2 regions of the Bacillus sp. GW821-FHT11D08 genome follow, and region 2 is predicted to be linked to the other one. Evidence: riboswitches for the same ligand, from Rfam matches in the RefSeq annotation. Region 2 holds a riboswitch; the other holds the start of a gene.
What was found. A riboswitch is a leader RNA that binds a small molecule or an ion and turns the genes downstream of it on or off. The one in region 2 is predicted to bind glycine.
Positions count from the first base shown of each region.

Region 1: it holds a riboswitch for glycine, as region 2 does, so the genes downstream of both, gcvT (glycine cleavage system aminomethyltransferase GcvT) here and AC1RRX_RS14845 (amino acid permease) in region 2, are expected to answer to the same signal.

Region 1 covers NZ_JBXARS010000003.1:55,259-59,206, reverse strand. The annotation lists gene AC1RRX_RS07125 (DEAD/DEAH box helicase) at 1-1,431, opposite strand, end outside; glycine riboswitch at 1,576-1,676, shown strand; gene gcvT (glycine cleavage system aminomethyltransferase GcvT) at 1,855-2,955, shown strand; gene gcvPA (aminomethyl-transferring glycine dehydrogenase subunit GcvPA) at 2,970-3,948, shown strand, end outside.
Region 2 covers NZ_JBXARS010000007.1:113,748-117,695, reverse strand. The annotation lists gene AC1RRX_RS14850 (Fic family protein) at 1-624, opposite strand, end outside; gene AC1RRX_RS14845 (amino acid permease) at 765-2,111, opposite strand; glycine riboswitch at 2,257-2,337, opposite strand; gene fbp (fructose-1,6-bisphosphatase) at 2,636-3,948, shown strand, end outside.

The DNA of each region.
Region 1 (3,948 bases), on a different contig from region 2:
TGTCGCCATATTGTAGATATGAACATCTCTTTCCTGACCGAGTCTGTGAATCCTTCCGATTCTTTGTTCAAGCCGCATCGGGTTCCACGGGAGGTCATAATTGATAATATGGTTGCAGAATTGCAGGTTGATCCCTTCGCCTCCGGCTTCTGTAGCGATCAGCACCTGCACTTTGCCGCGGAAGAGATCCTTCATCCAGTCTTTTTTTCCGCGTTTAAATCCGCCTCTGAACGGAACGGAGCTTATGCCGTTCTGCTGAAGGAACCATTGCAGGTAAATCTGTGTCGCCCTGTATTCAGTAAAAATAATGACTTTATCATTAATCTTTTGGATCAAGTCAACAACTTGAATCGCTTTTGAGTTTTGCGTGACTTGATTGATGCGGTCCATTAAATTAGCGATCGTCTGATCATCGAATGCGGGCGCTTGTTTGTCTTTTTGGTCAAGCATTTTTTTGAGCGTCATATACACGGCTTCCCTGCTTGAACAGCATTCTCTTTGCAGCGTCATAATGGAAAATGCGCTTGCGGGCTTTTCCGTGCCGTTTTTCAGTGCGACGATGTCATCGTAAAGCGCCTGTTCCGTCGGTGAAAAGGTGATCGGCACTGTTTCCACGTGGCGCTTCGTCCATGTAAGGCCGGTGTCGCTCCGCGTGTTGCGGATCATCACCTTATTGACGAGTTCTTTCAAATGCTCATGAGCGTCAATCCCGTCCTTCTGATTGAAGGTTTCTTGAAATCCGCTTTCGTTTCCTAAATGGCCGGGCTTTAACAGTGACACTAAATTGAAGATTTCTTCGATCCGGTTTTGAATCGGCGTTGCCGTCAAAAGCAGGCAGTATTTCTTCACAAGACTTCTCGCAAATTCATAATTTTTCGTTTTGCTGTTTTTGAGCTTGTGCGCCTCGTCAATAATGACGAGATCATACGGAATAGAAAGGACAATGTCTTTGTGAGGCGAGCGTTTGGCCGTATCAATAGAAGAAACGACGATATCGCACTGTTCCCACACATAGCTTTTCTTCTGTTCAACAGCGGGTATTAAAAACTTCTCCTGAAGCTCTTTCACCCACTGGGAAACGAGTGATGCCGGCACAAGAATCAGGATTTTTTTGGCCAGCCCGCGAATCATATATTCTTTTAAAATCAGGCCCGCTTCCACCGTTTTTCCGAGCCCCACTTCATCAGCCAAAATCGCCTTGCCGTTCATTTTTTCAACGACTTTCTGCGCGACCTCAAGCTGATGGGGAAGCGGAGTGAAATCGGGCAGGTATAAAGGAGCCCTCAATCCTTCAAATTCAGGAATGGCAAGGGTCTGCTGGACTTCAGCCGACAGTTTGTACATCTCCCAATTTGACCAGGGACCGTCCGTTTTCAGCCGCTCAGAAAACTCTCCCGGCCAGTTTGCATCAAATATGATCTCTGCTGTCATATGTAACAAAACCGCCTTTCTTTTAAAAAACTGATTTATCATAATTTTTGTTGCCGGACGTAAATGAGGGTGGTAGGATATAAGTAATGATTTCACTAAAAGATATTGCTTTAGTATGTCCATAAAATTGGTAAATATGAGCGAATGACAGCAAGGGGAGAGACTCGGACGAAAGATGGGCGTCCGGGCGCCGAAGGAGCAAACTGCGGAGTGAATCTCTCAGGCAAAAGAACTCTTGCTCGACGCAACTCTGGAGAGTGTCTGCACTTAGAAGAAGCAGGCCACCAAAGGGGACGTCTTTATGATATGTTCATAAAGTAAACTTTCAGGTGCCGGGACAGAGAAACCTTCATTTTCATGAGGTGTTTCTCTGTCCTTTTTTATATGTTTTTACAATGCGCCAATGACTGAAGGGGGAAGATGATGCTGAAACGAACACCGCTTTATGACGTGTATAAAGAATACGGCGGAAAAACGATTGATTTTGGAGGATGGGAGCTGCCGGTTCAATTTTCTTCTATTAAAGAGGAGCATGAAGCCGTCCGCACAAAAGCGGGCCTGTTTGATGTGTCCCATATGGGGGAAGTTGAAGTATCCGGTAAAGACGCCCTGTCTTTTCTCCAAAAAATGATGACAAATGACGTTGCCGATTTAAAGCCGGGAAACGCGCTTTATACCGCCATGTGTTATCCTGACGGCGGTACGGTGGATGACTTGCTGATCTATCAGAAAAGCGAGAGCTGCTATCTGCTCGTGATTAACGCGTCTAATATTGAAAAGGACATCGCCTGGCTGACGGAACATGCGGAAGGCGATGTCACGCTGACGAATCAGTCTGACGGGATTTCACTGCTTGCTGTTCAGGGGCCGAATGCTCAGTCGGTTCTTACGAAGCTGACTGAATGTGCTTTGTCCTCCTTAAAGCCGTTTACATTTATTGACGAGGCGGACGTTGCCGGACGACAAGTCCTGCTTTCAAGAACAGGCTATACCGGTGAAGACGGATTTGAGTTATATTGCCGCAATGAAGATGCGGTTCATCTATTTAAGGAGATACTTGCAGCGGGAGAGCATGAAGGCCTCGTTCCGTGCGGCCTCGGCGCCCGTGATACGCTGAGATTTGAAGCGAAGCTTGCTTTATACGGTCAGGAATTGACGAAAGATATTACACCGATTGAAGCCGGAATCAGATTTGCCGTGAAACACAAGAAAGATTCCGATTTTTTCGGGAAGTCTGTATTGCGCGAACAGAAAGAAAAAGGAGCCCCGCGAAAGCTGGTCGGACTTGAGATGATTGAAAAAGGGATTCCGAGACACGGGTACGCCGTGAAAAAAGACGGTGTTCCGATCGGTGAAATCACGACAGGCACGCAATCTCCGACTTTAAAGAAAAATATCGGCCTTGCCTTAATCAAAACGGAATTCAGTGAAGTCGGAACGGAAGTAGAAGTGGAAATCCGTAAAAAAACGGTAAAAGCGAAGATTGTCCGCACACCGTTTTATAAACGTCCAAAACAGAGCTGAAAAAGGAGAGTCATATGAAGCATCGATATTTGCCCGCGACAGAACAGGATAAAAAAGAAATGCTGAAAGCCATCGGCGCAGAAACAATTGATGAACTGTTTGCCGATATTCCGGAAAATGTACGGTTTCAAAAAGACTACCGCATTAAACAAGCAAAGTCAGAAACTGAGCTGACGAGAGAGCTGACGAAGCTTGCGGCGAAAAATAAAGACGCTGTTACATATGCATCTTTTCTAGGCGCAGGAGTGTACGATCACTACCAGCCGGTTATCGTCGATCATGTGATATCCCGATCAGAGTTTTACACGGCATATACGCCTTACCAGCCTGAAATCTCACAAGGAGAGCTGCAGGCGATTTTTGAATTTCAAACGATGATCTGTGAATTAACGGGAATGGATATCGCAAACTCCTCTATGTACGACGGGGGAACGGCGCTGGCGGAAGCGGCGATGCTTGCGTCGGGACATACGAAAAAGAAAAAAATCGTTATTTCCGCAGCCGTTCATCCGGAATCGCGGGATGTTTTGAAAACATACGCAAAGGGCCAATATATTGAGGTTGTAGAGGTGCCCGCGAAAAACGGCGTCACAGATCTTGAAGCATTGGAACATGCCGTTTGTGATGAAACGGCCGCCGTGATCGTCCAGTATCCGAACTTCTTCGGACAAATCGAGCCGTTAAAGGACATTGAGCCGCTCGCACATAAAGGAAACAGCCAGCTGATTGTTTCTTCAAACCCGCTCGCGCTCGGTATTTTGAGACCGCCCGGGGCATACGGAGCTGATATCGTCGTCGGGGACGCGCAGCCTTTCGGCATACCTGCGGCGTTCGGCGGCCCGCACTGCGGCTATTTTGCAGTAACGAAAAAACTGATGAGAAAGGTGCCGGGTCGGCTTGTCGGCCAAACGGAGGATGAAAACGGGCGAAGAGGTTTTGTTCTCACTCTTCAGGCGCGCGAGCAGCATATCAGAAGAGACAAAGCCACGTCTA
Region 2 (3,948 bases):
TAAAGCCTCAAGCGCTTCTGTTATCTTCTGTTCAGAATTGACGCCGATATGGGTGGTCATGTTCCCATCGTTCACTTCAACATAGCCTTTTCTGAATAGCTCACCATCCGGCGCATCTTCCGCTCCGATTTCATCTGCAACCAGCTCGTCGTATAATTCCCTAAAGTCATGAATGCTTGTAAACGACGGAATTCGGTCTATAAATTGATATGTTTTCATCAATCCGACAAACCGCTTATGTGAGGGCTCGGATTGTTCTAACGCTTTAAGAGCCTCTTTCAATTCTTTTTTTGTACTGCGGATTCCTTCAATTTCATTATTACTTTGTGCTTCATTAATAATTAATTTATCAAAATAAGGTTTGACAGCAAATTCAGGGAGCTGACTGATAAGGGATGAAATTTTGGAACTGTTTAACAACACTTCATTATTCAGCTTCATGAGTTTATGTGTATTCACATAAAATAGCTCAAATGAATCTTCCGTGGGTCGGCCTTTTCGGAACCCCCGTATGTTTAATGATGTTGAATAACTGCCATAGCTGCTTGTTCTCTTTTTAAATTCTTTCTCATATGAATCAGCATCCATTTTATAAAAAAGCTTAGATAACTTCTCATACTTCATATTATCACCTCGCTTAATTTAAAATTACACACTTTTTTTAAATTATACAATCATTATAGCCTGATTTCTAACAAATATTCTCGCTTTCCAATCAAAACAAAAAACGGCATACTGCATGGCAGTACACCGTCTGAAGCAATTCAATCTGTCTTTCTCCCTCTCGCCCGATAGATAAGAAATAATCCAATAAACCACAGCGGCGTCAGCAGCAAAGCCGGGCGCGTTGCATCCGCAAACAGCATAATCACCAGAATGACGGCAAACAGCGCCAGCACGGCGTAATTGATAAACGGCGCAAACGGCGCCTTGAAAGACGAGCTTGCGTGTAAGTCCGGACGGGTTTTCCTGTATCTGATATGACAGACAAGAATCACGCCCCACACCCAAATGAAACAAATCGCGCTGATGGTGGTCACGATGCCAAAAGCCGCTTCCGGTATCAATTTGCTTAAAAGAGCGCCAGCTGACAGCACAATAACCGATATCCATAATGCGCGGCTCGGCACATGATTTTTATTCAGCTTCGCAAAACTTGCAGGCGCTTGTTTCGTTTTGCTTAAGTTATACAAAATCCGGCTTGTTGAAAACATCCCGCTGTTACAAGCAGAAGCGGCAGAGGTTAATACGACAAAATTAATGATTCCCGCGGCTAACGGAATGCCGACCAGGCTGAAGGTCTTTACAAAAGGACTTTCCGCCGCATTCAGCTGCATCCACGGATTAATACATAAAAGAATGAGCAATGCCCCGACGTAGAAAAATAAAATCCGCAATGGAATTTTATTGATAGCGGACGGAATATTTTTTTTCGGATTTGACGTTTCCGCCGCCGACACACCCACTAATTCCACACCGACATAGGCGAAGATCACCATCTGGAACGAAAGCAAAAAGCCTGAAAATCCGTTCGGAAACAAGCCGCCGTGCTCCCACAGATTCGCCGCTGAAACCGTTCCGGTATGCGTTTTGAACCCAATCACCAGCAGAACCACACCGATGACAATTAACGCGAGAATCGTGACTACCTTAATTAAGGCGAACCAAAACTCCAATTCTCCAAAAATCTTAACCGTTAACAGATTAAGCCCTAATAAAATGAGCAAACAGATAAGTGCCGGAATCCACTGCGGAATATCAAACCAATATTTCACATACACACCGACGGCGATCACATCAGCCATAGCCGTCATAATCCAGCAAAACCAGTAGGTCCAGCCGGTGACAAACGCTGCACGCGGTCCTAAATACGCCTCGGCAATATCCGTTAATGATTGGTAGCCCGCTTTAGATAACAGCAGTTCTCCCAGCGCCCGCATGACGAAAAAAAGCGCAATACCTACAATAAAATACGCAAAGATGATAGAAGGACCCGCCAGCTGAATTGCCTTACCGGACCCTAAAAACAATCCGGTGCCGATCGTGCCGCCAATGGCGATCAGCTGCACGTGCCGATTCGATAAGTCCCTCTTTAGCTCTCGCTGCTCCACATCTGACTCCTCCTTACCTCTCTAGTGAACGACGAGCAAAAAAAGCCAATAAAAAAAGAGATTGGATGCCCTCCAATCTCATGGTCATAAGAATATCAAATTATATCTGCGCCGCTGACAATCAACAGCATGACAAATACATATTCGGTACTCTTCTGTCCTTTTGCCTGAGATTGTGAACCCTTCGGCGCCGCGGAAAACCCGCGGTCTCTCCAGAAGCCGCTCCTGCTGTAGTTCGACCCACAGCAATCATAGCCTGCTACGTATTGAGTTTCTGATAGAAATACCTATCAGCTAACTTTTTATTTTAATGGAACTTGAATGAATTGTCAATAGAGGGATGAGCTGAACGGCGTTATCCGGGTCCAATTTTTGATGCCTGAAGCGCGTATTTTCCGTTTTCATTGTCTCAAAAAGGCGTTATGCGGTACTATCATATAAGGTCTAATCATTTAAACATTATGTCATACTTTAAATTCACTTTATCATACAATTGCTCGTAAATAAAAAGGGGATGGACGAGATTGGAAACGAAATATTTAGATCTGCTCGCACAAAAATACGATTGTGAAGAAAAAGTGGTCACGGAAATCATTAATCTGAAAGCGATACTGAACCTGCCGAAAGGAACCGAGCATTTCGTCAGTGATCTGCATGGGGAGTATCAGGCATTCCAGCACGTGCTGCGGAACGGTTCAGGAAGGGTAAAAGAGAAGATTCGCGATATTTTCAGCGGCGTCATTTACGATAGAGAAATTGATGAACTGGCGGCTTTGGTCTATTATCCGGAAGACAAACTGAAGCTGATCAAACATGACTTTGATACGAAGGAAGCATTAAACGAGTGGTATAAAGAAACGATTCATCGGATGATTAAGCTCGTTTCTTATTGTTCTTCCAAGTACACCCGCTCCAAATTGCGCAAAGCACTGCCCGCCCAATTTGCTTATATTTCTGAAGAGCTGCTGTACAAAACAGAACAAGCCGCCAACAAAGAACAATACTACTCCGAAATCATAGAACAGATCATTGCGCTCGGCCAGGCCGATAAGCTGATCACCGGCCTTGCCTACAGCACGCAGCGTTTGGTGGTCGACCATCTGCATGTTGTTGGCGATATTTACGACCGCGGACCGCAGCCGGATAAGATCATGGAAGAACTGATCAACTATCATTCAGTGGATATTCAATGGGGGAATCATGATGTTCTCTGGATAGGCGCTTATTCCGGGTCAAAAGTATGCCTGGCAAACATTATCCGCATCTGTGCCCGCTATGACAATCTGGATATTATTGAAGACGTTTACGGCATCAATCTGAGACCGCTATTGAACCTTGCTGAAAAATATTACGATGATAACCCGTCTTTCCGCCCGAAAGCGGACGAAAACAGACCGGAAGATGAGATTAAACAAATCACAAAAATTCATCAGGCGATTGCGATGATCCAATTTAAGCTTGAGAGCCCGATTATTAAGAGACGGCCGAACTTTAATATGGAGGAACGGCTGTTACTGGAAAAGATCGATTATGACCGCAATGAAATCACGCTGAACGGAAAAACATATCAACTGGAAAACACCTGCTTTGCGACGGTGAATCCCAAACAGCCTGACGAGCTGTTAGAGGAAGAAGCAGAAGTCATGGACAAGCTGCTGTTCTCTGTTCAGAACTCCGAAAAACTGGGCCGCCATATGAATTTTATGATGAAAAAAGGCAGCCTTTATTTAAAATATAACGGCAACCTGCTGATTCACGGCTGTATTCCCGTCGATGAAAACGGCAGCATGGAAACGATGATGATAGAGGATAAAGCTTATGCGGGCCGTGAGCTGCT